DNA from 2 places in the Agromyces sp. NPDC058136 genome. Region 1 is predicted to be linked to the other one. Evidence: predicted binding sites of a transcription regulator. Region 1 holds the regulator's gene; the other holds the start of a gene.
The links. The regulator LexA, encoded in region 1, represses DNA repair genes until DNA is damaged. The targets are predictions, from matches to a motif close to TCGAACANNTGTTCGA.
Positions count from the first base shown of each region.

Region 2: a site for LexA is predicted at 5,668-5,683, ahead of ACFVTX_RS00570 (DUF6504 family protein). Genes of this name have one in related genera too.

Region 1 is NZ_JBHVUA010000004.1:31,271-45,438, reverse strand. It holds gene recA (recombinase RecA) at 1-316, shown strand, start outside; gene ACFVTX_RS12365 (RecX family transcriptional regulator) at 355-1,218, shown strand; gene miaB (tRNA (N6-isopentenyl adenosine(37)-C2)-methylthiotransferase MiaB) at 1,231-2,835, shown strand; gene miaA (tRNA (adenosine(37)-N6)-dimethylallyltransferase MiaA) at 2,837-3,757, shown strand; gene dapF (diaminopimelate epimerase) at 3,763-4,644, shown strand; gene ACFVTX_RS12345 (CynX/NimT family MFS transporter) at 4,671-5,927, shown strand; gene ACFVTX_RS12340 (class I SAM-dependent methyltransferase) at 5,964-6,581, opposite strand; gene hflX (GTPase HflX) at 6,624-8,150, shown strand; gene ACFVTX_RS12330 (methylenetetrahydrofolate reductase) at 8,395-9,384, shown strand; gene metE (5-methyltetrahydropteroyltriglutamate--homocysteine S-methyltransferase) at 9,381-11,735, shown strand; gene lexA (transcriptional repressor LexA) at 11,850-12,539, opposite strand; gene ACFVTX_RS12315 (LysM peptidoglycan-binding domain-containing protein) at 12,799-13,203, shown strand; gene ACFVTX_RS12310 (histidinol-phosphate transaminase) at 13,271-14,168, shown strand, end outside.
Region 2 is NZ_JBHVUA010000001.1:115,883-130,050, forward strand. It holds gene acnA (aconitate hydratase AcnA) at 1-1,320, opposite strand, end outside; gene ACFVTX_RS00540 (DUF3159 domain-containing protein) at 1,477-2,271, opposite strand; gene ACFVTX_RS00545 (DUF3710 domain-containing protein) at 2,274-2,894, opposite strand; gene dut (dUTP diphosphatase) at 2,891-3,349, opposite strand; gene ACFVTX_RS00555 (DUF3093 domain-containing protein) at 3,445-3,909, shown strand; gene ACFVTX_RS00560 (DUF4193 domain-containing protein) at 3,906-4,199, opposite strand; gene sepH (septation protein SepH) at 4,396-5,529, shown strand; gene ACFVTX_RS00570 (DUF6504 family protein) at 5,706-6,011, shown strand; gene ACFVTX_RS00575 (benzoate/H(+) symporter BenE family transporter) at 6,008-7,225, opposite strand; gene clpX (ATP-dependent Clp protease ATP-binding subunit ClpX) at 7,241-8,518, opposite strand; gene ACFVTX_RS00585 (AAA family ATPase) at 8,635-9,393, opposite strand; gene ACFVTX_RS00590 (ATP-dependent Clp protease proteolytic subunit) at 9,404-10,072, opposite strand; gene ACFVTX_RS00595 (ATP-dependent Clp protease proteolytic subunit) at 10,099-10,683, opposite strand; gene ACFVTX_RS00600 (tetratricopeptide repeat protein) at 10,757-11,263, opposite strand; gene tig (trigger factor) at 11,341-12,786, opposite strand; tRNA gene ACFVTX_RS00610 (tRNA-Pro) at 12,836-12,909, opposite strand; gene ACFVTX_RS00615 (SCO7613 C-terminal domain-containing membrane protein) at 13,091-14,168, shown strand, end outside.

The sequences.
Region 1 (14,168 bases):
GGCGCCGCCCTTCAAGCAGGCCGAGTTCGACATCCTCTACGGTGTCGGCATCTCGCGCGAGGGCAGCCTCATCGACTACGGCGTCGACCAGGGCATCGTCAAGAAGTCGGGTGCCTGGTACACCTACGACGGCGACCAGCTCGGCCAGGGCAAAGAGAACGCCCGCAACTTCCTGCTCTCCAACCCCGACATCGCCGCCGACATCGAGCAGAAGATCCTCGTCAAGCTCGGCATCGGGCAGGCCGGTGCGGCTGCCGCTGCAGCGGCCCCGGCGAACGTCGAGCCGATCGCGGCGAAGCAGCGCAAGGGCGCCTGAGCGGCGAGCAGCACCAGATGACCGGGGAGGGGAGCGATATGCACGACCCGTCGGCCGAGCACCTCGCCCCGGTCACCTACCTGCCGTGGGTGCGGCACGACACCGCGCCCCCGGCCGAAGAACGTCCCGACGAGGGTTCGGCGGCGCGCCGATCTGCACCGGCGCGCCGCCCTCGTCGGGCATCAGAGCTGCTCGGCGAGCGGCCCGCGCCCGATGGTGCCGACGGCTGGTACGTCGAGCCGGGTGACGAGCGTCCGGCGGTTCCCATGCGGAGCGAACCGGCCGCGGTGCGCGGGGCTCGGCCCGAGCGGGCGGCGGATGCAGAACGGCCTGCGCGCGCCGAGCGTGCGCCGCGACCCGAGCGTGCGCCGCGTGCGCCGCGCGCCATCAGGAGCATCGGCGAGTCGGCGGCCGAGCCCGAAGAGACCGGCGTCGAACGCGACGAGCGCATCGACCGGCTCGTGGTCTCGCGACTCCGGCGCTCGGCGCTCTCGGTCTCCGAGGTGCGTTCGGTGCTCGCCGAGCACGGGCTCGACGACTCCGAGCTCGACGAGTGGATCGAACGCTACGAACGGCTCGGCTACCTCGACGACGCCCGCCTCGCCGAACAACTCGTGCACAGCCACGGCGTGCGGCGCGGCAAGGGCAGCGGCGCGATCCTCAACGAACTCAGCCGCCGCGGGGTCGACGCCTCCGTCGCGCGGGCCGCGGTCGACGAGCTCGACCCCGAGACCGAGCTCGAGAACGCGCGCACCGTCGCCGAGCGGCGTGCGCGTCAACTCCGCGGGCTCGATCGGCAGACGGCCGAGCGGCGGTTGTCGGCGTTCCTGCAGCGGCGTGGCTACTCGGGTCAGGTCGTGCGCGAGGCGGTGACGGCGGCGCTGTCCGGCGAGGGCTCGTAAACTGGTTCGATCATGAGCTCCATTCACGAGGTCGCCCGCGCCGAGGCGACGATGCCCGCGCCGCGCACCTACGAGGTCCGCACCTTCGGCTGCCAGATGAACGTCCACGACTCCGAGCGTCTCAGCGGTTCGCTCGAGGCTGCGGGCTACGTGCCCGCCGACGGCACCGAGCCCGACATCGTCGTGATCAACACGTGCGCGGTCCGCGAGAACGCCGACAACAAGCTCTACGGCAACCTCGGCCATCTCGCGAGCGTCAAGCGCCGTCACGCGGGCATGCAGATCGCCGTCGGCGGCTGCCTCGCCCAGAAGGACAAGAACGTCATCCTCGAGAAGGCGCCCTGGGTCGACGTCGTCTTCGGCACGCACAACATGGGCTCGCTCCCGAGCCTGCTCGAGCGCGCCCGCCACAACGACGAGGCGCAGCTCGAGATCCTCGACGCGCTCGAGGTCTTCCCCTCGACCCTGCCGACGAAGCGCGATTCGAGCTACAGCGGCTGGGTGTCGATCTCGGTCGGCTGCAACAACACCTGCACCTTCTGCATCGTGCCCGCGCTCCGCGGCAAGGAGAAGGACCGTCGACCGGGCGAGATCCTCGCCGAGATCCAGGCACTCGTCGACGACGGTGCGATCGAGGTCACGCTGCTCGGCCAGAACGTGAACTCGTACGGCGTCGAGTTCGGCGACCGACAGGCCTTCAGCAAGCTGCTGCGCGCAGCCGGTCAGATCGAGGGGCTCGAGCGCATCCGCTTCACGAGCCCGCACCCGGCCGCGTTCACCGACGACGTCATCGACGCGATGGCCGAGACGCCGAACGTCATGCCGCAGCTGCACATGCCGTTGCAGTCGGGCTCCGACCGCATCCTCAAGGCGATGCGACGCTCGTACCGCTCCGAGAAGTTCCTCGGCATCCTCGACCGGGTGCGCGCGAAGATCCCGAACGCCGCGATCTCGACCGACATCATCGTCGGCTTCCCGGGTGAGACCGAAGAGGACTTCCTCGAGACGATGCGCGTGGTCGAGGCATCCCGTTTCGCGTCGGCGTTCACCTTCCAGTATTCGATCCGCCCCGGCACCCCGGCCGCCACGATGGAGGAGCAGGTGCCGAAGGAGGTCGTGCAGGAGCGCTACGAGCGGCTCATCGCCCTGCAGGAGCGCATCTCCTGGGAGGAGAACCAGCGCATGGTCGGGCGTCCGGTCGAGGTCCTCGTCGCCAACGGCGAGGGCAAGAAGGACGCCGAGACCCACCGCCTCAGCGGTCGCGCCGAAGACAGCCGACTCGTGCACTTCGAGGTGCCCGCGGGCTCCGAGCTGCCCCGCCCCGGCGACGTCGTCTCGGTGGTGATCACCCAGGCCGCGCCGTTCCACCTCATCGCCGACGCGACCGACGAGACGCCGCTCCGCATCCGCCGCACGCGTGCCGGCGACGCGTGGGATCGCGCGCAGGCCGAGAGCTGCGGCGTACCCGCGAGCCCGGGCGCCGGTGCGGGCGCATCGGCCACGCCGGGTCGTGTGTCGCTCGGCCTGCCGTCGCTGCGCGTGCGCGGCGCCGAACCGCTCGTCGCGCCGGGGGTCGGCACGCTGCCGATCTACGACCCGACCGACGGTCAGCGCTGACGTGAGCCTCATCGCCGTCGTCGGTGCGACCGGCACGGGCAAGTCGGCGTTCGCGCTCGACCTCGCCGAGGCCATCGAACGCACGGGTCGTCGCGCCGAGGTCGTGAACGCCGACGCGATGCAGCTCTACCGCGGCATGGACATCGGCACCGCGAAGCTCTCGCCCGCCGAACGGCGGGGTGTGCCGCACCACCTCCTCGATGTGCTCGAGGTCACCGACGAGGCCTCCGTCGCCGAGTACCAGCAGCTGGCGCGGGCGCGCATCGACGAGATCACTGCGCGCGGTGACGCGGCGCTGCTCGTCGGCGGTTCGGGGCTCTACGTGTCGTCGGTCATCCACGACTTCCGCTTCCCGGGCACCGACGCCGCGGTGCGTGCGCGCCTCGAGGCCGAGCTCGCCGAGCACGGTCCCGGCATGCTGCACGCACGGCTCCGGCAGATCGACGCCGAGACGGCCGCGAAGGTCGATCCGCAGAACGGTCGTCGGGTGGTCCGGGCGCTCGAGGTGATCGAGGTGACGGGCGAGCCCGCGGCGGCACGCCTGCCCGACGAGCCGGTGCCGTGGCGCGAGCACCGCATCGTGCACCTCCGCGCCGATCGCGCGACGCTCGTCGAACGGCTCGACGAGCGCGTGCACGAGATGTGGCGGCAGGGGATCGTCGACGAGGTGCGCGGGCTGGTGCCCGCGGGCATCGAGCGCGGGGTCACCGCGCGCAAGGCGATCGGCTACGCGCAGGCCCTCGCCGAGCTGCACGGGCGGATGCCACGCGCCGACGCCGTGGCCGAGACGCAGCAGCTGACCCGCACCTATGCGAGGCGTCAGGTCGGGTGGTTCAAGCGCTACCGCGACGCGGTCGTCATCGACGCCGACGACGCGGTCGCCCGGGGCGCGGAACTTGCCCGTCAGGCCGCCCTAGACTGAGTCGCATGCCGTTCGATCTGCGATTCACCAAGGGCCAGGGCACGGGCAACGACTTCGTGCTCTTCAGCGATCCCGAGGGTGAGAACGAGCTGTCGCCGACGCAGATCGCCGCAGTGTGCGACCGCCGCTTCGGGGTCGGCGCCGACGGCGTGATCCGTGCGGTGCGTTCGCAGAACCTCGACGACGGCGCCGCGGCGCTCGCGGCCGACCCGCGCGCGGTCTGGTTCATGGACTACTGGAACGCCGACGGCACCGTCTCCGAGATGTGCGGCAACGGCATCCGCGTGTTCGTGCGCTACCTGCTCGATCAGGGCCTCGCCGAGCTGCACCCGGGTGCCGAGATCGCGATCGGCACGCGCGCCGGCGTCCGCACGGTGACGCGAACGGCCACGGGATTCCAGGTCGACCTGGGCCGCTGGCGTCTCGACGGCGGCGAGCCGCTCGTGCGCGGAAAGCAGCTGCCGGTCGCCCGTCCGGGCCTCGGCATCGACGTCGGCAACCCGCACGTCGTGGTGGCCCTCGCCGACGACGACGAACTCGAGGGGCTCGACCTCGGCTACGCGCCGATCCTCGACCCGGTGCCCGCCGCGGGCGCCAACGTCGAGTTCGTGGTTCCGGCCGAGCCGCTCGTCGAAGACGGGGTCGGCCGCATCCGCATGCGGGTGCACGAGCGCGGCTCGGGCGAGACGCTCTCATGCGGCACGGGCGCGGTCGCCTCGGCGCTCGCGGTTCGGCACTGGGCGGGTGCGGGCGCCCCGAACGACTGGCGGGTGCAGGTGCCGGGCGGTGTGCTCGGCGTGCGCATGTTCGAAGCCGCCGACGGCGAGCGCGTCGCCCTCGCCGGCCCGGCCGAGCTCGTCTTCGACGGCGTGCTCACCCTCGCCTGAGCGCCGCCCGGGCATAGGCTCGGACGATGGACCGCGACGCTTCCGCTCGAGTGCGCGGCGGCGCGTTCCCCTGGCTCCTGCTCGCGGGGATCGCACTCGTCGCGATGAACCTCCGCGGGCCGCTCGTCGCCATCGCGCCGGTCATCGGCGACATCGAGGAGGATCTCGGTCTCTCGTCGACGGCCGCGGGCCTGCTCACGAGCCTGCCGGTGCTCTGCTTCGCGCTCGGCACGCCGATCGCGGCCTGGACGATCCGGCTCACGGGCGCCGAGCGGGCGGTCGCCGTCTCCCTCGTCGGAACCCTCGCGGGCACGATCATCCGATCGGGTGGCACGACCGAAGCCGCGTTCGCCGGCACGATCGTGATCGGCCTCGCCATCGCGATCGGCAACGTCGTGCTGCCGGTGGTCATCCGACGCGATGTGCCGCCCGAGCGGGCGCAGCTCGTCACCGGTGTGTACGCGGCCATGATGAACATCGGCTCCCTCATGACCGCCCTGCTCACGGCGCCCCTCGCCGAGGCGATCGGCTGGCAGCTCGCGCTCCTCTCGTGGTCGGTGTTCATCGTCGCCGCCCTCGTGGTCTGGGGCGTCCACCTGCGACGGACCACGATCGAGAACGCGGAGGCCCGCGCGGCCGAGGTGCTCGAGGTGACCGGCTCGATCGCCGCGATCGATGCCGCGAGCGCGGCGAAGGCGCGGTCGGCGTGGCGCAACCCGATGACGTGGCTCCTCGCGGCCGCGTTCGCGGCGCAGTCGTTCTCGTTCTACGGACTCAGCGCATGGCTGCCGAGCCTCGTCGCCGACGAGTTCGACTTCAGCCTCGTCGAGGCGGGGGCGGTCGCGTCGCTGTTCCAGCTGTCGGCCATCGCGGGTGCGCTCGGCGCTCCGCTGCTCTCGAAGTCGCGACCGGTCTGGTTGCAACCCGCGCTCGTCGGAGCGCTCTGGATCTCCCTGCCGCTCGGGCTGCTCGTCGCTCCCGAGGCGTACGCCGTGTGGATCGTGCTCGGCGGCATCGCACAGGGCGCCGGGTTCGTCGTGATCATCTCGACGGTGGTGCGCATCACCCGCGACGACCGCGAGGCGACGCAGATGTCGGCGCTCGTGCAGGCCGGCGGCTACGTGCTCGCCGCCTCGGGCCCGCCGCTGCTGGCGGCACTGCACGAATCGAGCGGCGGCTGGCAGCAGCCGATGATCGCCGTCCTGGTGGCGACGGTCTCGTTCCTCGTGCTCACGACGGTCGCGGCGCTGCGCTCGGCACGCGACGCCAGGGCGGCGGGCTGAGCTTCGAAGGGGCCCGCGAGGCGGGCTCGTCGAGCGTCAAGCGGATGCCGCGTGCGCGACCCGCAGGACGCGGAAGCCCTTCGAGTTCGCGGCGCGCTCGACCTCGAGCCCGAGCTCGGTGCCGATCCAGCGCTGCAGCGACTCGGCGCCGAGGTGCTTCGCGACGACGAGCCACGCCGCACCGTCGCTCGCCGTGTCGAGTCGGGGCAGCCAACGGCCGAGCAGCCCGTGCAGCTCGGCCTTGCCAACGCGGATCGGCGGGTTCGACCAGATCGCGGCGAAGCGCACCGCTTCGGGAACATCGTCGGGCAGCACGGCGTTGACGTTGTGCAGACCGAGTCGTGCGGCGTTCTGGCGGGTGAGTTCGAGCGCTCGTTCGTTGACGTCGACGGCCCAGACCGTGGCATCCGGCGACTGGAGCGCGAGCGAGAGCGCGACCGGGCCCCAACCGCAGCCGAGATCGAGCAGGTCGCCCGAGGCGGGGGGAGCGGGCACCGCGTCGAGCAGCACCCGGGTGCCCTGATCGAGATGTTCGGGGCTGAACACGCCGCCGGCGGTGGTGAGCTCGACCTCGCGGCCGGCGAGGCTCGCGCGGATGGTGCGGGTGCGCGAACTGCTCGACGGAGACGCGGAGAAATAGTGGTCGGAACCCATACAGCGAACCTATCGCAGCGATTGGAACTAGTCTTGAACGTGATGAATGAAGCCGAACAGAACACCGCAGACGACGCCGTCGAGCGGGTGCTGCGCGGCGCTGAGACGAAGGCCGGGGTGACCCGGTTCGGCCCGGGCACCGCCGAGGCGCTCATGGCGCAGGGCGCGGCCGGAGCGCAGGGCGCCGACACCGACGGCGAGCAGTTCGACCGTGAAGAGCGCGCAGCGCTCCGCCGCGTCGCCGGGCTCTCCACCGAACTCGAGGACGTCACCGAGGTCGAGTACCGGCAGCTGCGACTCGAGAACGTCGTGCTCATCGGCGTGTACTCGCAGGGCTCGCAGGACGACGCCGAGAACTCGCTCCGCGAGCTCTCCGCCCTCGCCGAGACGGCCGGTGCGCGGGTGCTCGACGGCGTGCTGCAGCGCCGGCCCCACCCCGACCCGTCGACCTATCTCGGCCGCGGCAAGGTCGAGGAGCTGCGGCACATCGTCGCCTCGCTCGGCGCCGACACGGTCGTCGCCGACACCGAGCTCGCCCCGAGTCAGCGGCGTGCGCTGGAGGACGCGGTCAAGGTGAAGGTCATCGACCGCACCGCCGTCATCCTCGACATCTTCAGCCAGCACGCGAAGAGCCGCGAGGGCAAGGCGCAGGTCGAACTCGCCCAGCTCGAATACCTGCTGCCGCGCCTGCGCGGCTGGGGCGAGTCGATGTCGCGTCAGGCCGGCGGCCAGGTCGGCTCGGCCGGTGCCGGCATGGGCTCGCGCGGCCCAGGTGAGACGAAGATCGAACTCGACCGCCGCCGCATCCACTCGCGCATGGCGAAGCTGCGCAAGCAGATCGCCGGCATGAAGCCGGCACGCGACGCGAAGCGGGCCAACCGCCGGCGCAACGCGATCCCGTCGGTCGCGATCGCCGGGTACACGAACGCCGGCAAGTCGAGCCTGCTCAACCGCATCACGGGTGCGGGCCTGCTCGTCGAGAACGCCCTGTTCGCGACCCTCGACGCGACGGTGCGCCGCAACACGACCGCCGACGGCCGCGTCTACACGCTGGCCGACACGGTCGGCTTCGTGCGCAACCTGCCGCACCAGCTCGTCGAGGCGTTCCGGTCGACCCTCGAAGAAGTCGGCGACTCCGACCTCATCGTGCACGTCGTCGACGCGGCCCACCCCGACCCGGCCGGGCAGATCGCCACGGTGCGCGACGTCATCGGCGAAGTCGGGGCACGGGACATCCCCGAGCTCATCGTCTTCAACAAGGCCGACCTCGTGACCGACGAAGACCGGCTGGTGCTCCGCGGGCTCGAACCGAACGCCGTGTTCGCCTCCGCCCGTACGGGCGAGGGCATCGACGAGGTGCTCGCGGCGATCACGCGCATGCTGCCCGACCCCGCCGTCGAGATCGACCTCGTCGTGCCGTACGACCGGGGCGACGTCGTCTCGACGCTGCACGAGACCGGCCGCGTCCTCTCGGTCGACTACCTCGAAGAGGGCACGCGCGTGCGCGCGCTCGTCTCGCCCGAGCTCTCGGCCCAGCTGGCCGTGTTCTCGCACGCCGTCGGAGCCTGAACCGATCGCCGCGCGGCCGTCCTGCCGGCCGCGCGGCGTCACCCTGCGTCACCTCGCGTCATAGAGGCCCGGGCGCCGCGATCGGCGCGTATCGTCGCTCCTGATCGTCGGTGCACGGCCGGATGCCGGGCACCAGGAGCGACCGCCGAGCCCGGCACCCGCCCGCGAGACCCACCCGCCGTCGTCGGCGTGGGGCGCGGCCTGCCGTGCCTCAGCCGACCTCGGCTCGCCACGCAGGAGTCCCATGGCAGCCACCGGATCCGAGTTCTCGGACGCGGCCGGCCGGACGCGCCCGCCGATCTCGTTCGAGCTGTTCCCGCCGCGTTCCGACGCCGCGGCGCTCGCGCTCGGCCGCACGATCGACCGGCTCGCCGAGGCCGACCCGGCGTTCATCTCGGTGACGTTCGGCGCCGGCGGCTCCTCGCGCGACCGTTCGCTGACGGTGCTCCGCTACATGCTCGAGCACACCGCGGTCGAGCCGATGGCGCACCTCACCTGCGTCGGCTCCTCGCACGAGGAGGCGAACCGGCTCGTGCGCGAGTTCCTCGACGCCGGCGTGACGGGCTTCCTCGCGCTCCGGGGCGACCCGCCGACCGGCGCCGGCCCAGACGCCGGCATCGGCGACCTCGGCAGCGCCGCGGAGCTCGTGCAGCTCATCCACCGGGTGCAGGAGGAGCGCGAGCCCTTCGCCCAGGTCGGCGTTCCCGGCGTACCGGGCGCGACCCGCATCCGCGAGCGGCCCAGGCCCGAGCGTGTCGCCGTCGCGGCGTTCCCGACGGGGCATCCGCGTTCGCGCAGCGCCCACCAGGACGTCGACGCCCTCCTCGCCAAGGAGATCGCCGGCGCGACCCTCGCGATCACCCAGCTCTTCTGGCACGCCGACGACTACCTCGGCTACGTCGAGCGCGCCCGCGCGGCCGGCGTCACGATCCCGATCCTGCCGGGCGTCATGCCCGTCACCACCCCGGCCCGCCTCGCGCGCCTCGCCGAGCTCACGGGCGTCGACGCGCCGGCCGAGCTCGCCATCGACCTCGAGATCGAACCCGACGCGGAGGCGCAGCACGAGCTCGGCGTCGCCTTCGCGACCCGGCTCTCGGGCGAGGTGCTCGCGGGCGGCGCACCGGGTCTCCACCTCTACACCTTCAACCGTCACGAGGCCGTGCTGGGCGTGCTCGCCCGGCTCGGCCTCGGAGTCTCACCACAGCTCGTCAATGAGAGGAACACCGCACGATGACCGCACCCGCCTTCCCCACCGGCACGATCCTGGGGTACCCCCGCATCGGCCGCCGCCGTGAGCTCAAGCGCGCCGTCGAGGCGTTCTGGGCCGGCACGATCGACGCCGCCGAGCTCGAGGCGACCGCCGCCGAGCTGCGCGCCGCGACCCGCGAGCGCCTCGCCGCACAGGGGCTCGACCGCACCGGATCGGCCATCCCCGAGTCGTTCTCGTTCTACGACCAGGTGCTCGACGCCGCCGTCGCGGTCGGTGCGGTGCCGACGCGCTTCGCCCGCTTCCTCGGCGAGGGCGGCACCGTCGACCTCGGCGCGTACTTCACGATCGCCCGCGGCGTGGGCGACGACGCCCCCCTCGAGATGACGAAGTGGTTCGACTCGAACTACCACTACCTGGTGCCCGAGATCGGCCCCGACACCGACTTCTCGCTGCACGCCGAGCGCATCCTCGGCGAGTTCGCCGAGGCGAAGGCGCAGGGCTTCGTCACCCGCCCCGTGATCGTCGGCCCGGTGACCTTCCTCCTCCTCGCGAAGGCCGCCGACGACGCCCCCGAGGGCTTCCGCCCGATCTCGCGCCTCGCCGAGCTCGTGCCGGTGTACGCCGAGCTGCTCGCCGAGCTCGCCCGTGCCGGCGCGGAGTGGGTGCAGCTCGACGAGCCCGCCCTCGTGAGCGAGTCGATCGACGAGCCGCGCGCCCGCGTGCTCGAGGCGGCCGCGCAGGCGTACGACGCGCTCGGCGCCGCTGACGAGCGCCCGGCGATCTTCGTCGCGGCGCCGTACGGCTCGCTCGACGACGCACTTCCCGTGCTCGCCGCGACGCCCGTCGAGGCGATCTCGCTCGACCTCGTGCGCGGCACCCTGCCCGAGGGCCTCGACCCCGTCACCGCCGAGGCGCTCGCCGCGAAGACCCTCGTCGCCGGCGTCATCGACGGCCACAACATCTGGCGGGGCGACCTCGCCGCCGCGTTCGACCGCGTCGCGGCCGTGCAGCGCCTGTCGGGCAGCGTCGCCGTGTCGACCTCGACGTCGCTGCTGCACGTGCCGCACGACGTCACCGACGAGCGGGCCCTCGACGCCCGCCTCGTCTCGTGGCTCGCCTTCGCCGACCAGAAGGTCGCGCAGGTCGCGACCCTCGCACGCGGACTCGCCGACGGCCGCGAGGTGATCGAAACTGAGCTCGCCGAGGCATCCGCCGCCCTCGCCGACCGCAGCGGCGCACCCGGCGTGCGCGTCGCCCCCGTGCGCGATCGCCTCGCCGCCCTCACCGACGGCGACTTCGACCGCGGCGACTACGAGACGCGCGTCGCCGCGCAGGCCGCGCTCGAGCTGCCCGAGCTGCCGACCACGACGATCGGCTCGTTCCCGCAGACGAGCGACATCCGTCGTGCCCGCGCGCGCCTCGGCAAGGGCGAGCTCGACGCCGACGGCTACGCGCAGCTCATGCGCGAAGAGGTCGAGCGCGTCGTGCGCCTGCAGGAGGAGATCGGCCTCGACGTGCTCGTGCACGGCGAGCCCGAGCGCAACGACATGGTGCAGTACTTCGCCGAGCTGCTCGACGGCTTCGCCGTCACCGAGCACGGCTGGGTGCAGTCGTACGGTTCGCGGTGCACGCGCCCCTCGATCCTCTGGGGCGACGTCTCGCGGCCGGCGCCGATGACGGTCGAGTGGTCGTCGTACGCGCAGTCGCTGACGCCGAAGCCGGTGAAGGGCATGCTCACGGGTCCCGTGACGATCCTCGCCTGGTCGTTCGTGCGCGACGACCAGCCGCTCGGCGACACCGCCCGCCAGGTGGCGCTCGCCCTGCGCGACGAGATCGCCGACCTCGAGCAGGCCGGCATTCAGGTGATCCAGGTCGACGAGCCCGCGCTGCGCGAGCTGCTGCCGCTGAAGCTCGCCGACCAGCCCGCGTACCTCGACTGGTCGGTCGGCTCGTTCAAGCTCGCCACGGCGGGTGCGGCGGCGGCGACGCAGGTGCACACGCACCTCTGCTACTCGGAGTTCGGCGTCGTCATCGACGCGATCAAGAACCTCGACGCCGATGTCACCTCCATCGAGGCGGCCCGCAGCCGCATGGAGGTCGTCGACGACCTCGCGACGAGCGGCTTCGACCACGGCATCGGCCCGGGCGTCTACGACATCCACTCGCCGCGCGTGCCGTCGACCGCCGAGGTGCAGGCGCTCCTCGAGCGCGCGGTCGCCGAGATCCCGGCGGCGCGTCTCTGGGTGAACCCCGACTGCGGGCTCAAGACCCGCGGCTACGACGAGACGGTCGCCTCGCTCGAGAACATCCTCGAGGCGACGCGCGCGGTGCGCGCGGAGCTGGCCGAGCGCGCCCAGCCGGCGCTCGCGGGCTAGCCGAGCGAACAGAAGGGGCGGATGCCGCGTGCTGCGCGGCATCCGCCCCTTCGTCGTGTCTCGTGGCCGGAGCGCGCCGCGCTCGCGGCGCAGGCCTGCGCGCCTCGGTCTGCGTCAGACCGCGCGCAGCACCGACACGACCTTGCCGAGCACCTCGGCGTGGTCGCCGACGATCGGTTCGAAGGCGCTGTTGCGGGGGAGCAGCCACGTGTGGCCGTCGCGCTGGCGGAAGACCTTGACGGTCGCCTCGCCGTCGAGCATGGCGGCGACGATCTCGCCGTTCTCGGCGGTGCGCTGGGCGCGCACGACGACCCAGTCGCCGTCGCAGATCGCGGCGTCGATCATCGAGTCGCCGACGACCTTCAGCATGAACAGCTCGCCCTTGCCGACGAGCTGGCGGGGGAGGGGGAACACCTCTTCGACCTGCTGCTCGGCCGTGATCGGGACACCTGCCGCGATGCGGCCGACGAGCGGAACCATGGCGGCGTCGCCGACGGGCGCCGAGCTCGTCTCGCCGGGCGCCGGGGTGCGGTCGTCGAGGCCGGGCACCTCGATGAGGATCTCGAGGGCACGGGGGCGGTTGGGGTCGCGGCGGAGGTAGCCCGCGAGCTCGAGCTGGTTGAGCTGGTGGGTGACGCTCGAGAGCGAGGAGAGCCCGACGGCGTCGCCGATCTCGCGCATGCTCGGCGGGTAGCCGCGGCTCGAGACCGAACGCTGGACGACCTCGAGGATGGCGAGCTGCTTGGCACTGAGGCTCTTGCGTCGACGCGCCCTTCCGATGTCACGCACGTCGTTGTCGCCCACGGTCTCCGCCCCTCGTTGCGATCGCCCGCGCGATCGGATGTCGGTGGTGCCTGTTCCACTTGTTCCAGACATTCGAAACTGTATCCGCCTCGCAGGGGTGCGGCAAACATTCGTTCGAGTGTGTCGGGTATTCGTGCACGAGTTTCCTCGCGGTCCGGGTGCTTGACTTCGAAAACATTCGAAGATATGTTCGGAACAGAGATTCGTATCCGGCCCTCCCGGCCGAGGGTCGGGTACGAACTCACTCAGGAGGTGTGAGATGAGCGCAGTGACCATGACCGGCGGGTACGCCCCGGTCCAGTACCGTTCCGAGCCCCTGCGCGCCGTCGGGTCCGCCGACGGCGAGGGCGCGGTGGTTCGCACCCGTCTGCGCCTGACCTCCCGAGGCCGCTTCGTCTTCACGACGCTCGCGGCGATCCCGCTCATCGTGTGGGCCTTCGTCCTCGTGCTCGGGGCGGGCGGCGCCGCGGCCGACGTCGCGGGCGGCGGGGCCGCCCTCGAGTACGTCACGGTCGACGTCGGCGCCTCCCTGTGGGAGATCGCGGAGGCGGTCGCCCCCTCCGCCGACCCCCGCGACACCATCGCCGAGATCGTGCGCATCAACGGCCTCGACGGCGCGACGATCGTGCCGGGCCAGCAGCTCGCCATCCCGGCGTCGCAGTAGCGGCGAACGGCGGTCATACGGGGTCGCACGCGCCGGGCACGCAGCCCCGCGTGGCTAGCATGGTTCGGTGACGAGTCTCGATGATCTCCCCATCCGCGACGACCTCCGCGGTCGCACGCCGTACGGCGCCCCGCAGAAGGCCGTCCCCGTGGCGCTCAACGTCAACGAGAACACGCATCCGATCCCCGAGGCGGTCGCGCACGACATCGTCGCCCGGGTCGCCGCCTCGATCCTCACGCTGAACCGGTACCCCGACCGCGAGTTCACCGCGCTGCGCGAAGCGTTCGCGGCGTACCTCGGCCACGGTCTCGGCGCCGCGAACATCTGGGCCGCGAACGGTTCGAACGAAGTGCTCCAGCACCTGCTGCAGGCGTTCGGCGGGCCCGGGCGCTCCGCGCTCGGTTTCGCGCCCACCTACTCGATGTACGCCCTGCTCGCGGCGGGTACGGGCACCGAGTGGATCGCCGCAGCCCGAGACGACGACTTCGAGCTCAGCCCCGAGACGGCCGTCGCCGCGGTGCGCGAGCACGACCCCGACCTCGTGCTGCTGTGCGCCCCGAACAACCCCACCGGCACTCCGCTGGATCTCGACACGATCCGGGCGGTCGCCGACGCGGCGCGCGGCATCGTGATCGTCGACGAGGCGTACTTCGAGTTCGCCGACCCGGGCACGCCGAGCGCGCTCGCCCTGCTCGAAGGCCGGCCGCGGCTCGTCGTCTCGCGCACGATGAGCAAGGCCTTCGCCTTCGCCGGGGCACGCGTCGGCTACCTCGCGGGCGACCCGGCGACGATCGACGCGCTCAGGCTCGTGCGGCTGCCGTACCACCTCTCGGCGCTCACGCAGGCGGCCGCGCTCGGGGCGCTCGCGCACTCGGGCGAGATGCTCGCCATGGTCGACGAGATCCGCGGTCAGCGCGAACGCATCGTCGTCGATCTCGCGCGGCTCGGCTTCGCACCGCACCGCA
Region 2 (14,168 bases), on a different contig from region 1:
CGTCTTCGGCGCGTGCGAGTGGTGGTGGTGCTCGTGGTGGTTCGACTCGTCTTCGGGGGTGAAGCCGGGCGGGTCGGAGGCCGGGAACGACTCGGAGATCGTCAGGTCGACGAGGTCGTGGTCGACGTCGGCGTAGTTCGTGAGGTCGAGCTCGAACTGCTCCTTCGAGCGCGACAGCAGGATGCGGTCCTGGGGGCGCTTCGGGCCGGCGATCGACGGGACGACGGTCGAGAGGTCGAGCTCCATGTACTCGCTGAACGCGGGCTCGTTGTCGGCGTCGTGCCAGAGCTTCTGCACCTTGGCGTACTGCTCGACGAGCGCGACCGCAGCCTCGTCGCGGCCGGTGAGGCGCAGGTAGTCGAGGGTCACGTCGTCGATCGGGAACATGGCCGCGGTCGAACCGAACTCGGGGCTCATGTTGCCGATGGTGGCGCGGTTCGCGAGGGGAACCGAGGCGACGCCGGCGCCGTAGAACTCGACGAACTTGCCGACGACGCCGTGCTTGCGCAGCAGGTCGGTGATCGTGAGCACGACGTCGGTCGCGGTCACGCCCGCGGGGATCTCACCCGTGAGCTTGAAGCCGACGACGCGCGGGATGAGCATCGAGACGGGCTGGCCGAGCATGGCCGCCTCGGCCTCGATGCCGCCGACGCCCCAGCCGAGCACGCCGAGGCCGTTGACCATCGTCGTGTGCGAGTCGGTGCCGACGCAGGTGTCGGGGTACGCGCGGAGCACGCCGCCGACGGTGCGGTCGTAGACGACCTTCGCGAGGTGCTCGATGTTGACCTGGTGCACGATGCCGGTGCCCGGGGGCACCACCTTGAAGTCGTTGAACGCCGTCTGGCCCCAGCGGAGGAACTGGTAGCGCTCGCCGTTGCGCTCGTACTCGATCTCGACGTTGCGCTCGAGGGCGTTCTCGGTGCCGAAGAGGTCGGCGATGACCGAGTGGTCGATGACCATCTCGGCCGGCGAGAGCGGGTTGATCTTGCTGGGGTCGCCGCCGAGGGCGGTGACCGCCTCGCGCATGGTGGCGAGGTCGACGATGCACGGCACGCCCGTGAAGTCCTGCATCACGACGCGCGCGGGCGTGAACTGGATCTCGGTGTCGGGCTCGGCCTGGGGATCCCACGAGCCGAGGGCCTCGATCTGCTCCTTGGTGACGTTCGCGCCGTCCTCGGTGCGGAGCAGGTTCTCGAGCAGCACCTTCAGGCTGAACGGAAGCTTCTCATGACCCGGCACGGTGTCGAGCCGGAAGATCTCATAGGACTCATCACCGACGCGGAGCGTGTCCTTCGCCCCGAAACTGTTCACTGCAGACACGATGTCCTCTCCTTCGCGGATGCCGGCGACGACGCGCACGACATTCCATCTTCTCCGTCAGACATGGGGCGGTACCAGCAAGGGTAACCTAAGCCGATCGCCCGCCGACAGGCCTCGCACCTCGTGCGAATTTATCTTGACGTCGAGATAACTCTATCACTCGGCCGAGCGCGCCGACGACGGATAGACGGCGCGTACGACGAGCCACGAGAAGACGAGCACGAGGGCGTAGAGCGGCACGCCCATGAGCAGGCGCATCGCGCCGAGCGCCTCGACGTTGTTCACGAGGTAGAACGGCACCTGCACGGCCAGGCGCGCCACGAAGAGCCCGATCCACACCAGGGTGAGGAACTGCGCCGCACGGTACTTGCGACGATCCTGCTTCCACGCCACGCCGTCGCCCATCAGGAATCCGACGATGAGCCCGATCGCGGGCCATCGCACGAACAGGGAGATGAGCAGCGCGAGCGCGTACGCCGCGTTCGTGATGAACCCGAGCACGTAGTTGTCGCGCGCGTCACCCGACCAGAGCGCGAGCGCCGCGGAGGCGAGCACGCCGACGAGGCCGGCGATCGCCTGCGTCGGCTGCCCCTTCACCACGACCCGCGCGATCGTGAACACCACCGCGAGGCCGACCGACGCCACGAGCGCCGGCACCAGCGCCGACTGCGCGTCCACGTCGCCGAAGCTCGTCAGCGAGCTGTAGACGACGAGGAACACGAGGCCCGGCAGCAGCGCCTCGAGGATGCCTCGCACACCGCCGACCGCGACGAGCAGGTCGCGACCGCTGAGCTTCTCATCGCGCGCGAGCGCACCGAGACCGCTCTTCTCGGCGGCGGCGGCGAGCTGACGCCCGAAGTCCGCCGCGTCGGGGGCCGGGCTCTCCGAGGCATCCCGGCTCTCGACGCCCTCATCGCCTTCGGGACGCTCGCCGCCCGCCGTCGAGGACACTGCTACGCCGTCGGCGCGCCCGCGGAGGACGCGGGCATGCGGAGCGGGATGAGGTCGCGCGGCGGCATCGGCGTCGCGCCGCGCACCACCACGATCGAACGGAACAGATCTTCGATCTGGGCCGCCGCGGCCGGATCGACCGCCGCCTGCCCGGCGATGACACCGCGGAGGAACCAGCGCGGACCGTCGACGCCGACGAAACGCGCCAGACGCATCTGGCCCTGCTGACCCTCACCGGCCGCAACCGGGATCTGGGCGAGCAGTTCGGGACCGAACGCACCCTCGCGGACCGTCGTCGTACCGCCCTGACGGGCGATCTGCTCGGCGATCTGCGCACGGATCTCGTGCCACAGCCCGCTCGACCGGGGCGCCGCGAACGGCTGCACCTGCAGCGTCGAGTTCGCATAGTCGAGCCCGATCGCCACGACGCGCTTCGTGCCCTCCTCGACTTCGAGACGGAGGTGGAGGCCCTCGCGCGGCAGCACCTTCACGCCGCCGAGGTCGACGTAGGGGCGGACCGGGTTGGCCTCCGACTCGTCGAAGGGACCTGCGCTCGACCGGTCGTCGGGTGCGGACTTGGGCTGGTCGACGGGCGTGCCGTCGGTGTTCTCGATGTCGCTCACGCGTTCACTCCTGACTTGTGCTCCCCGAATCCGGTGGAGCCGAATCCCCCGTCGCCGCGCAGGCTGCCCGGCAATTGCTCGACCTCGACGAAACGCGCCCGCACGACGGGCATGATGACGAGCTGCGCGATGCGGTCGCCGGCCTCGATCGTGTACGCCTCGCGCGCGTCGGTGTTGAGCAGTGCGACCTTGATCTCGCCGCGGTACCCCGCGTCGACCGTGCCCGGCGCATTCACGATCGTGATGCCGTGCTTGAACGCGAGCCCCGATCGGGGCACCACGAACGCGACATGCCCCGCGGGCAGCGCGATCGAGACGCCCGTGCCGACGGTCGCCCGCTCACCGGGCTCGAGCACGATCGACTCGGTGGCATGGAGGTCGGCCCCGGCGTCGCCCTCATGGGCGTAGCTCGGGACGCGTTCGGCAGCGATCAGCACGTCGACGGAATCGGTCACCGTTCGAGGATAGTGCCGAAGTCCCGAAGACCGAACGCACAGGTCACCGACCCACCCGATCAGCGGAGAGTGCCGAAGTCTGGTGGGATGGAGCCATGCCCGAATACCACGAGAGACTGTGGCCCACGCCGTGGATCTACATCGCCAGCCTGCTGCTCATCCCCGCGAGCATCCTCGTCCTGGCCCCCGTCTCGCTCCCCGCCGGCATCGCGACCGGCGTCATCCTCTATCTCGCCGCCGTCGGCGCGCTGACGCTCACCGCACCGACCGTCGAAGTCCGCGACGGCCGATTCCGTGCCGGCCGCGCCGAGATCGCAGCCGACCAGCTCGGCGAGGCCGTCGCGGCCGACGAGACCGCAGCGCGCATCGAGCGCGGCACCGGGCTCGACGCGCGCGCGTTCCTCGTGATCCGCGGCTGGGTCCGACCGGTCGTGCGGGTGCCGATCCTCGACCCCGCCGACCCGACCCCGTACTGGCTCGTCTCGAGCCGCCGGCCAAAAGAACTGGCCGCCGCGATCAACGGATCACGACGGCCTGAAAGTGGGGAGCGCGGCGACTAGGCGGCGCACTCCAGGCAGATCGGCCCGAGCTTCGTCTCGTGGTCGATCTGCGAGCGGTGCTTCACCAGGAAGCAGTTCACACAGGTGAACTCGTCGGCCTGGGGCGGAAGCACCACGACATCGAGCTCGACGTCGGAGAGGTCGGCGCCGGAGAGATCGAACCCTCCGGGGTTGTCGGCATCGTCGACATCCACCACTCCCGACATCTTGTCGGGGACGCGTTCCTTGAGGGCCTCGATCGACTCCGAGTCGTCTTCGGTCTTCCGCGGGGCGTCGTAATCCGTTGCCATTCCCATCCATTTCCTCATGCGCCGAAGATTCGGCGGCCATAGTCTGCATCAAATCCCGTACGTAAGCAAACCCTTTGCACGCCCGTTCTCCCGATGCACGCTGTTCAACTTCCGCCGCGCCCGCGCTATTCCCGCGGGCACCGTCGGCGACGTGGCATCCTTGGGCGGAGACAAAAGCACGGAAGGGCTTGTCGCGATGCAGGAACTCAAGGTAATCGGAGTCGAGAACGGCGCGTTGCTGGCCGCGTCCGACGATGGCGCACGCTTCCGGATCGAGATCGACGAGGTCCTCCAGTCGCGCATCCGTCAGGCACAGCCCGAACAGCACACCGGCCCGAAACCCTCGCCCCGCGAGGTGCAGGCGCACATCCGTGCAGGCATGTCCGCCGAGGAGGTCGCCCAGGTCACGGGCGCCGCCGTCGACTACATCCGTCGCTTCGAGGGGCCGGTGCTCGCGGAGCGCGACCACATCGTCACCTCGGCGCTCGCGGTCCCCGTCAACCTCGGCATCGAGGCCGACCCGTCCGACGAGCCCGCGACGTTCGGCGGCGTGATCCGCGACCGACTCGCGAAGCTCGGCGCGCTGGGCGAACGCTGGGCGAGCTGGAAGGACGAGGAGCGCGGCTGGATCGTCAAGCTCGAGTTCACCGCCGACACGATCGACCACGACGCACGATGGACCTTCGAGCCCAAGAAGCAGTCGCTGCAGCCGCTCAACTCCGAAGCCGTCACCCTCTCGCAGCAGGGTGAGCTCAAGGGCGGGCTCATTCCCCGCCTGCGCGCCGTCGGGCCCGACTCCGACGAGTCGCGGTTCGACAGCGGCGCGTTCACCTTCGACGAGCTCGACCACGGCGACAACGACACGGCGCCTCACCTCGAGCCGCTGCCCTACGCCCGTACCTCGCAGACCTCGAGCCCCGCGGTCGCCCGCGCGGCGATCAAGCGCGCCGACGAGCCCAAGCAGTCGCTCGGCGAGACGGCCGACCTGCTCGAGGCGCTGCGCCGCCGACGCGGTGAGCGCGAGTCGGCCAACCTCGACGGCGAGTCGCTTCGGCCCACGGCCGGACCCACTCCGCTCGCCGAGACGCCGACGCCGATCGCGCCCGTCGCCCCCGTCGCGCCCGGTGCGACGGTCGACTCGCCTGAGCCGGCCACCGAGGAGAAGCCCGGCGCCGGCGCCCGCAGCATCTGGGGCAAGGTCTCGGCGCCGCCGAGCAACGGCTCGAGCAGCGGCTCGAACAACGGTCGCGCGCAGAAGAAGGGTCGCGCGTCGATGCCGAGCTGGGACGAGATCGTCTTCGGCGCCCGCACCGACGACGATCTGGCCTGATCGGCGCGCGAGCCGCGCGAGCCGCGCGAGCCGCTCTGCCGCACCGCCGAACGCACGCAATCGAAGCCGCCCGGTCCCGACCGGGCGGCTTCGCTCGTCCCGGGCGACCCGGCCGTCGCCCGACGACGGTGGTAGCATTCGAACATCTGTTCGAATGTATTGCGCCGGGAGGCACGATGTCGCAGCTGTGCGAACCCGCCGAACTCTGGACGGACGGCGACGGCACCCCGCTCCGGCTCGTGTGGCGCGCCCGCCGATTCCGGGTGAGCGACACCCCGACGGCGCTCGTCGGCGACTGCGGCTGGTGGCGGCCGTTCGCCGAGCACGACGTCTCCCCCGGCCGTCCGCCGCTCGAGATCAGCGGCTGGCGGTTCCAGGCGAGCGGTGACGACGGCGAGACGCACGTGTTCGACCTCGAACGCGAACCGATGCCGGGCGGCGCACGATCGGGCCGCTGGCACGTCGTGCGGGTCTTCGACTAACCGCGGTCGGGCGTCGGCGCGGGCATCGGCGCGGGCGAGCTTCGGGTCGACGGCGCCGGCGTTCCGGCACCGCCCTTCGGCCGCAGCCAGAGCATCAGCACCCCGCCGACCACGAGCCCCCAGAACGCCGAGCCGATGCCGGCCACGGCGACGCCCGACGCCGTCACGAGGAACGTGCCGATCGCCGTGATGCGGTGCTCGGGCGCCTCGAGTGCGCTCGTCATCGCCGTGACGAGCGCGCCGAGCAGGGCGAGCCCCGCGACGGCGGTGATGATGATCGGCGGCGACGCCTGCACCACCGCCGCGGCGAGACCGGCGCCCACACCGAGGAGCAGGTACACCACCCCTGAGGAGACGGTCGCGATCCACCGCTTACGGGGGTCGGGGGCCGCCTCGGGGCTCGCCATGATGGCCGCGGTGATCGCCGCGAGATTGATCGCGTGCCCGCCGGTGAGCGCCGCCGCCATCGAGGCCGCACCCGACGTGACGAGCACGGGCCGCGGCGGGAGCCGATAGCCGAAGGTCGACATGACGGCGAAGCCGGGCACGTTCTGCCCCGCCATCGTCACGATGAAGAGCGGCAGCCCGAGGCTCACGATCACGAACGGGTCGAACACGGGCGCGACGAACTCGAGCCGGGGCACGACCGCGTCGTTGCCGATGACGGCCGGGCCCGCGATGATCGCGATGCCGACGACCGCCACGAGCATCGCCGCGGGGACCGCCCACCGCGGGGCGAGCCGGGCGAGCAGCAGCCACACGAGCACCATCGGGATCGCGATCGCCGGTTGCTCGATCGCCGCGGTCACCGGCGCGATGCAGATCGGGAAGAGGATGCCGGCGAGCATCGCGCTGGCGATGGGCTTCGGGATGCTCGTGATCGCACGCCCGAGTGCCGGCCAGAGGCCCGAGAGCACGATCAGCGCACCGCACACGAGGAACGCCCCCGTCGCGGCCGCGAAGTCCTGCGTGGTGCTCGCCGCGGCGACGAGCAGGGCCGCGCCCGGGGTCGACCAGGCGAACGACACGGGAATGCGCATGACGATCGGCAGCACGATGCACGTGATGCCCGTCGCGAGGCACAGCGCGAAGAGACCCGACGCGGCCTGCGCGTCGGTCGCGCCGACGGCGACGAGCCCGGCGATGACGAGCGCGAACGAACTGGCGAACCCCGTGATGGCGGCGATGACGCCGGCGACGACGGTGTGGAAGATGGGCGGGGCTCTCGCCTAGGCCGACTTCTCGGCGCGACGCTGCTTGTGCGGCACGATCGTCGGGGCCGCGTTGTCGAGCACGGCGGCCTTCGTCACGACGACCCGGGCGACACCCGTCGCGGAGGGGACCTCGAACATGATCGGCCCGAGCACCTCCTCCATGATCGCGCGGAGACCGCGGGCGCCCGTCTGTCGCAGCACGGCGAGATCGGCGATGGCCTCGAGGGCGGCCTGCTCGAAGTCGAGCTCGACGCCGTCGAGCTCGAACATGCGCTGGTACTGCTTGACGAGCGCGTTCTTCGGCTCGGTGAGGATCTCCATCAGGGCCTCCTGATCGAGCGGCGTCACCGTCGCCACGACCGGGAGCCGGCCGATGAACTCGGGGATGAGTCCGAACTTGTGGAGGTCTTCAGGAAGCACCTCGCTGAAGATGTCGGCCTCGTCCTCCTTGTTGTGGAGCGGCGCACCGAAGCCGATGCCGCGCTTGCCCGCACGCGAGGAGATGATGTCCTCGAGCCCGGCGAACGCGCCGGCCACGATGAACAGCACGTTCGTCGTGTCGATCTGGATGAACTCCTGGTGCGGGTGCTTGCGCCCGCCCTGCGGCGGTACCGAGGCGACGGTGCCCTCGAGGATCTTCAGGAGCGCCTGCTGCACGCCCTCGCCCGAGACGTCCCGTGTGATCGAGGGGTTCTCGGCCTTGCGCGCGATCTTGTCGACCTCGTCGATGTAGATGATGCCGGTCTCGGCGCGCTTGACGTCGTAGTCGGCCGCCTGGATGAGCTTCAGGAGGATGTTCTCGACGTCTTCGCCGACGTAGCCCGCCTCGGTGAGGGCGGTCGCGTCGGCGACGGCGAACGGCACGTTGAGCTGCTTCGCCAGCGTCTGCGCGAGGTACGTCTTGCCGCACCCGGTCGGGCCGATCAGCAGGATGTTCGACTTCGCGATCTCGACGTCGTCGTGGGCGCGGTCGGCGGTCGTCAGCGTCGCCTTGGCACGCACTCGCTTGTAGTGGTTGTAGACGGCGACGGCGAGGGCCTTCTTCGCGGCCTCCTGGCCGATGACGTACTCCTCGAGGAAGCCGAAGATCTCCTTCGGCTTCGGAAGCTCGAAATCACCGGTCTCGGTCTCGCCGGCCTCGGCCAGACGCTCCTCGATGATCTCGTTGCAGAGCTCCACGCACTCGTCGCAGATGTAGACGCCAGGTCCGGCGATGAGCTGCTGGACCTGCTTCTGGCTCTTTCCGCAGAAGGAGCACTTCAGCAGATCGGCGCTCTCTCCGATGCGTGCCATCGAAACCCTCCCTATCGACGAGTCTGCTCCGAGCCTAGCCCGACTTTCGGCGCTCGCGGCGTAGCCGCGGCGATTCGACACGCGGGGCCGGTTCGCCCGCCGCGAACCGCCGGGCGTCAGTCGATGAGGTGACGCAGGTACCTCCGGGGGTCGTCGAGATACGAGCGCCAGTGGGCGACGAGTTCGAGGTCCTCCCACTCGGTCTCGCGGATGCCCCACTCCCCCAGTTCGAGGATGGTCGCCCCGGGGACCGAGGCGAGGATCGGGGAGTGCGTCGCGCAGATGACCTGCGTTCCCCGGGCGACCATGCGGTCGAGGCCGGCGATCCAGCTGAGGATCGACGCGAACGACAGCGCCGCCTCGGGTTCGTCGAGGCACACGAGCCCCGCGGTGAACTGCGGATGGTTGAGCTTGTTGTCGAGGAGGTCGTTGAACGACTCGCCATGGCTCAACGAGTGCAGGTGCCGATCGGGGCTGTCGGGCAGCTCCTCGAGGTAGCTGTAGTAGCCGTGCATCGTCTCGGCCCGGAGGAAGAACCCCCATCGCGGAGCGCGGGGACTGCGCTCGATGCGGAGCCACTCGCCGAGCGGCGACTCGCTGGGGCGGGAGGCCCGGCCGCCGTTGCTGCTTCCGCCCTCGGGCGGAAGCCCGTACGCGGTCGCGATGCCCTCGAGGAGCGTCGACTTCCCGCTGCCGTTCTCGCCGACGAGGAAGGTGAGGCCCGGCATGAAGTCGAGGCCGCGAAGCTCGATGAGCTCCGCGATCGCCGGGACCGTCGCGGGCCACGCCGTGAGATCGATCGAGGCATCCGTGGAAAGCGAAACGCGGCGGATGGCCCGGCTGTCGTCCAGCCGGTCATCCGCCGCGTTCGTCACGGTGGGAGGACTACCGGGTGATCGCCGGCAGGCTCTTGCGCGAGGTGAGCACCTGGTCGATGAGGCCGTACTCGAGCGCCTCGTTCGCCGACAGGATCTTGTCGCGGTCGATGTCGGTGTTGACCTGCTCGGGCGTGCGGTTCGAGTGGTTCGAGAGCGTGCTCTCGAGCCACGTGCGCATGCGCAGGATCTCGGCCGCCTGGATCTCGATGTCGCTCGCCTGGCCGTGCCCCGCCTCGCCCATCGCGGGCTGGTGGATGAGCACGCGGGCGTTCGGCAGCGCGAGGCGCTTGCCGGGCGTACCGGCCGCGGCGATGACCGCCGCCGCCGAGGCCGCCTGGCCGAGCACGACGGTCATGATCTCGGGACGGATGTACTGCATCGTGTCGTAGATCGCCGTCATCGCGGTGAACGAGCCACCGGGCGAGTTGATGTAGAGGATGATGTCGCGGTCGGGGTCCATCGACTCGAGCACCAGGAGCTGGGCCATGATGTCGTCGGCCGAGGCGTCGTCGACCTGCACGCCGAGGAAGATGATGCGATCCTCGAAGAGCTTCGCGTACGGGTCCTGGCGCTTGTAGCCGTAGGCCGTGCGCTCCTCGAAGCTCGGCAGGATGTAGCGCGAGCCCGGTGCCTGCACGCCGTTGAAGGCGGTGCCACCGAAAGCAGGGATGTTCATTCTGACGTTCTCTCTTCTCTCGATGCCTACGCCTGGGTTCCGCCGCCGCCGGCGACGTCGAGCGCCGACTCGCGGATGTGGTCGACGAAGCCGTACTCGAGCGCCTCCTGGGCGTTGAACCAGCGGTCGCGGTCGCCGTCGGCGTTGATCTGCTCGACGGTCTTGCCCGTCTGCGCTGCAGTGATCTCGGCGAGGCGGTTCTTCATCGAGACGATGAGCTGTGCCTGCGTCTGGATGTCGCTCGCGGTGCCGCCGAAGCCGCCGTGCGGCTGGTGCAGCAGCACGCGCGCGTTCGGGGTGATGTAGCGCTTGCCCTTGGTGCCGGCGGTGAGGAGGAGCTGCCCCATCGACGCGGCCATGCCGATGCCGACGGTGACGATGTCGTTCGGCACGAACTGCATCGTGTCGTAGATCGCCATGCCGGCCGTGATCGAGCCACCGGGCGAGTTGATGTAGAGGTAGATGTCCTTCTTGGGATCCTCCGCGGCGAGCAGCAGCAGCTTCGCCGCGATCTCATTGGCGTTCTCGTCGCGCACCTCGGAGCCAAGCCAGATGATGCGGTCCTTCAGCAGTCGATCGAAAACACCGGTGCCTGGTGTCGGTTCGGCCATGTGTCGCTCCGTTTCGGTTGTCGCGTTGATTCGAATCTATCCGGTGCAACGCGCGCGAACGGGGCTGTTCGCCCTAGGCGGATGCCGCGAGTTCCGCGGCGTAAGCGGCGAGCGAGATGCGGTACCGCGGCAGATGCGGCGCGAGCGCGCCGAGAGCGTCGGATGCCGCGCGGCGGGCGTCGCCCGCGTCGACCCGTGCGAGGGCGCGGAACGCGACGACCGCGTCGCGCAGCTCGCCCGACTCTGTCTCGATCTCGTCGAGCAGCGCGATGGACTCGAGGGGCCGCCCGAGGTTTCGGATCGTCGAGGCGAGCTGGATGTGCGCCTGCACCCGCTCGGAGCCGCTGAGCCCGCCGTCGATGGCGCGCCGGTAGAGCGGCTCGGCCTCGGTCTCGAGGCCGGCGGAGTCACGGGCGCCCGCGCGTTCGAAGAGTGCGAGCGGGTCGTCGCCCGGGCGTTCGGCGGCGAGGGCGTCGATGCGTCGCACCACCTCGAGCTCGCCGAGTTCGTCGGCCGCGGCCCAGACCGCGTCGACGCGCGCCTGCCAGTCGCCGGTCGGCCCCGTGGCATCCGTGCCCATCTTCACCCTCGTCGTTCTTCTGGAGACGACGAAGGGGTCGAGCGGAACCGCTCGACCCCTTCGCACACCAAGCGGAATTACTCCGCGTCGGCCTTCTTCGGCGCGCGCTTGCGAGCCGGCTTCTTCTCCTCCGCGGGAGCCTCGGCGGCCTCCTCGGCCGGCGCCTCGGCGGCGGCCTTCTTCGGAGCGCGCTTCTTCGCGGCGGGCTTCTTCTCCTCCGCGGGAGCCTCGGCGGCCTCGTCGTCACCGACGGCGGTGAACTCGGAGAGGTCGACGGGGTTGCCCGCTGCGTCCTTCACGGTGACCTTGCCGAGCGCGATCGCGAGCGCCTTGTTGCGCGCGACCTCGCCGACCATGGCGGGGATCTGGCCCTGCTGGCTCAGGATCTGGACGAACTCGTTCGGGTCCATGCCGTACTGGGCCGCGCCCTGCACGAGGTACTGCGTGAGCTCCTCCTGGCTGACCTGGACCTTCTCGGCCTCGGCGATCGCGTCGAGCAGGATCTGCGTCTTGAACGCCTTCTCGCTCGACTCGGCGACCTCGGCGCGGTGCACGTCGTCTTCGAGACGGCCTTCGCCCTCGAGGTGACGGTGCACCTCGTCGTCGATGACGCCCTGCGCGACGGGCACGTCGGCGAGCTCGAGGAGCTTGTCGACGAGGAGGTCGCGGGCCTGGTTGCCCTGGCCGAAGACGCCGTTGCGGCCGGCCTGCTCCTTGAGCGACGCCGTCAGCTCGGCGAGGGTGTCGAACTCGCTCGCGATCTGCGCGAAGTCGTCGTCGGCCTCGGGGAGCTCGCGCTCCTTCACGGCACCGACGGTGACGGTGATCTCGGCGGTCTCGCCCTCGTGCTCGCCGCCGAGCAGCTTCGAGGCGAAGGTCGTGGTCTCACCGGCGGAGAGCGTGTCGAGCGCCTCGTCGATGCCCTCGAGCAGTTCGCCCGAGCCGAGCTCGTACGAGATGCCGCTCGCGGTGTCGACCTCGGTGCCGTCGATCGCGGCGACGAGGTCGAGGGTGACGAAGTCGCCCGACTTGGCGGGACGGTCGACGGTGACGAGCGTGCCGAAGCGGCTGCGCAGACGGTCGAGCTCGGCGTTGACCTCGTCGTCGCCGACCTCGATCGTGTCGACGGTCAGCTCGATGCCGTCGAGCGCGGGCACCTCGATCTCGGGGCGCACGTCGACCTCGATGGCGAGCAGCAGGTCGCCGGAGAAGTCCTTCTCGCTGGGCCACTCGACGATGTCGGCCTCGGGGCGGCCCATCGGGCGCAGTTCGTGCTCGGCGACGGCGGCACGGTAGAAGCCGTCGAGGCCCTCGTTGACCGCGTGCTCGAGCACGGCGGCCTTGCCGACGCGCTGGTCGATGATGGGGGGCGGCACCTTGCCCTTGCGGAAGCCGGGCACGTTGACCTGCTCGGCGATGTGCTCGTACGCGTGGGCGATGCTGGGCTTCAGCTCATCGGGCGTCACCGAGATGGTGAGCTTGGCGCGAGTGGGGCTCAGCTTCTCAACCGAAGTGGTCGGCATGGGGAAGATCTCCTGTTGTGTGGAAGTTCGTGTCGAGTCGAGGAACTCGTCGGGGCGACAGGATTCGAACCTGCGACTTCCCGCTCCCAAAGCGGGCGCTCTACCAAGCTGAGCTACGCCCCGAGTCGCCGACTCAACTCGTCGATTCACCCACGCGGGCGTGACGAAGCACGCGTCGGGCGGGTGGACCTCGGAAAGTCTACTGCACACGCGACCGCCGTCGCTGAGCGGAGCGGCGAAGCGCGCGCGGCGCGTCTGTGGATGGATCCGCAGGTCAGCGCCCCGCGGCTGGCAGAGTGTCGCCATGACCGACCGACCGACCGCCGCACCCGACGGCGTGCTGCGCTGGCCCGCGGACCCCGCACTCTTCGTCGACACGACGCGCTGCCCGGCCTGCTTCGCACCGCTGCCCTCGACGCGCTGCGCCGCGTGCGGCCTCGACCTCGGCGTGGCCGCCTCGGCGGAGCTCCTCGCGATCGGCACGCGCCTCCACGCCGAGAGCGCGACGCGCGCGCAGTTCATCGCGAGGATGCGCGAGGCGCAGGCCGCGGATGCCATGGCCGCGGCTCCAGTACGGGCCCCCGTCGCACCGCCCGCGGCTGCGCCTGCGGCGCAGGTCGCCACGCCCGAACCCGCGGCGGTCGTCGCACCGGTGCCCGTGGCATCCGCAGCGCCGATCGCGGTGCCGCCCGCCGTCGAACCGGCCGCGGCACCGCGACCGCGCCGCTCGGGCGTGCAGGTCTTCCTGCTCGGGCTCGGCGTCGTGCTCCTCTCGATCACGGCGATCGTCTTCCTCTTCTACGCCTACCTCGTGACGAGCCTCGAGGTGCGTTCGGTCATCACCGCCGGGTTGAGCGTCGCCGTGCTCGGCATCGCGTGGCTGCTCCGGGCGCGACGGCTGCCCGGCACCGCCGAGGGCGTCGCGGCGGTCGCGGTCGTGCTGCTGCTCCTCGACGTCTGGATCGTGCGCGCCAACGACCTCTTCGGCACCGGGGCGCTCGACGCAGTCGGGTACACGGGCGGCGCGCTGCTCGTCGTCGCGGCGCTGCTCGCCGGAACGCGACGGGTCACCGGCATCCGGACGACGGGCTTCGCGGCGGCGACACTTCTGCCGGTCGCGGTGGGCCTGCTCGCCTCGCAGCTCGCACCCGAGGGCGACTGGATCACCGGCCTGTGGGCCGGCGCCCTCGCCGTCGCCGTGCTCGGTGCGGCGTCGCTCCTCCTTCCCCCGCTGCCCGAGCGCACGATCCTCCTCTCCGCGGGCTTCGCGGGGGGCGGGATCGCGCTCCTCAGCGGCGCCTTCGCGATGCCCGATCTCGAGTGGAGCTCGCTGTGGGCGCTGCTCGCGGCGGCGGGTGCCTGGCTGCTGCTCGTCGTCGCGC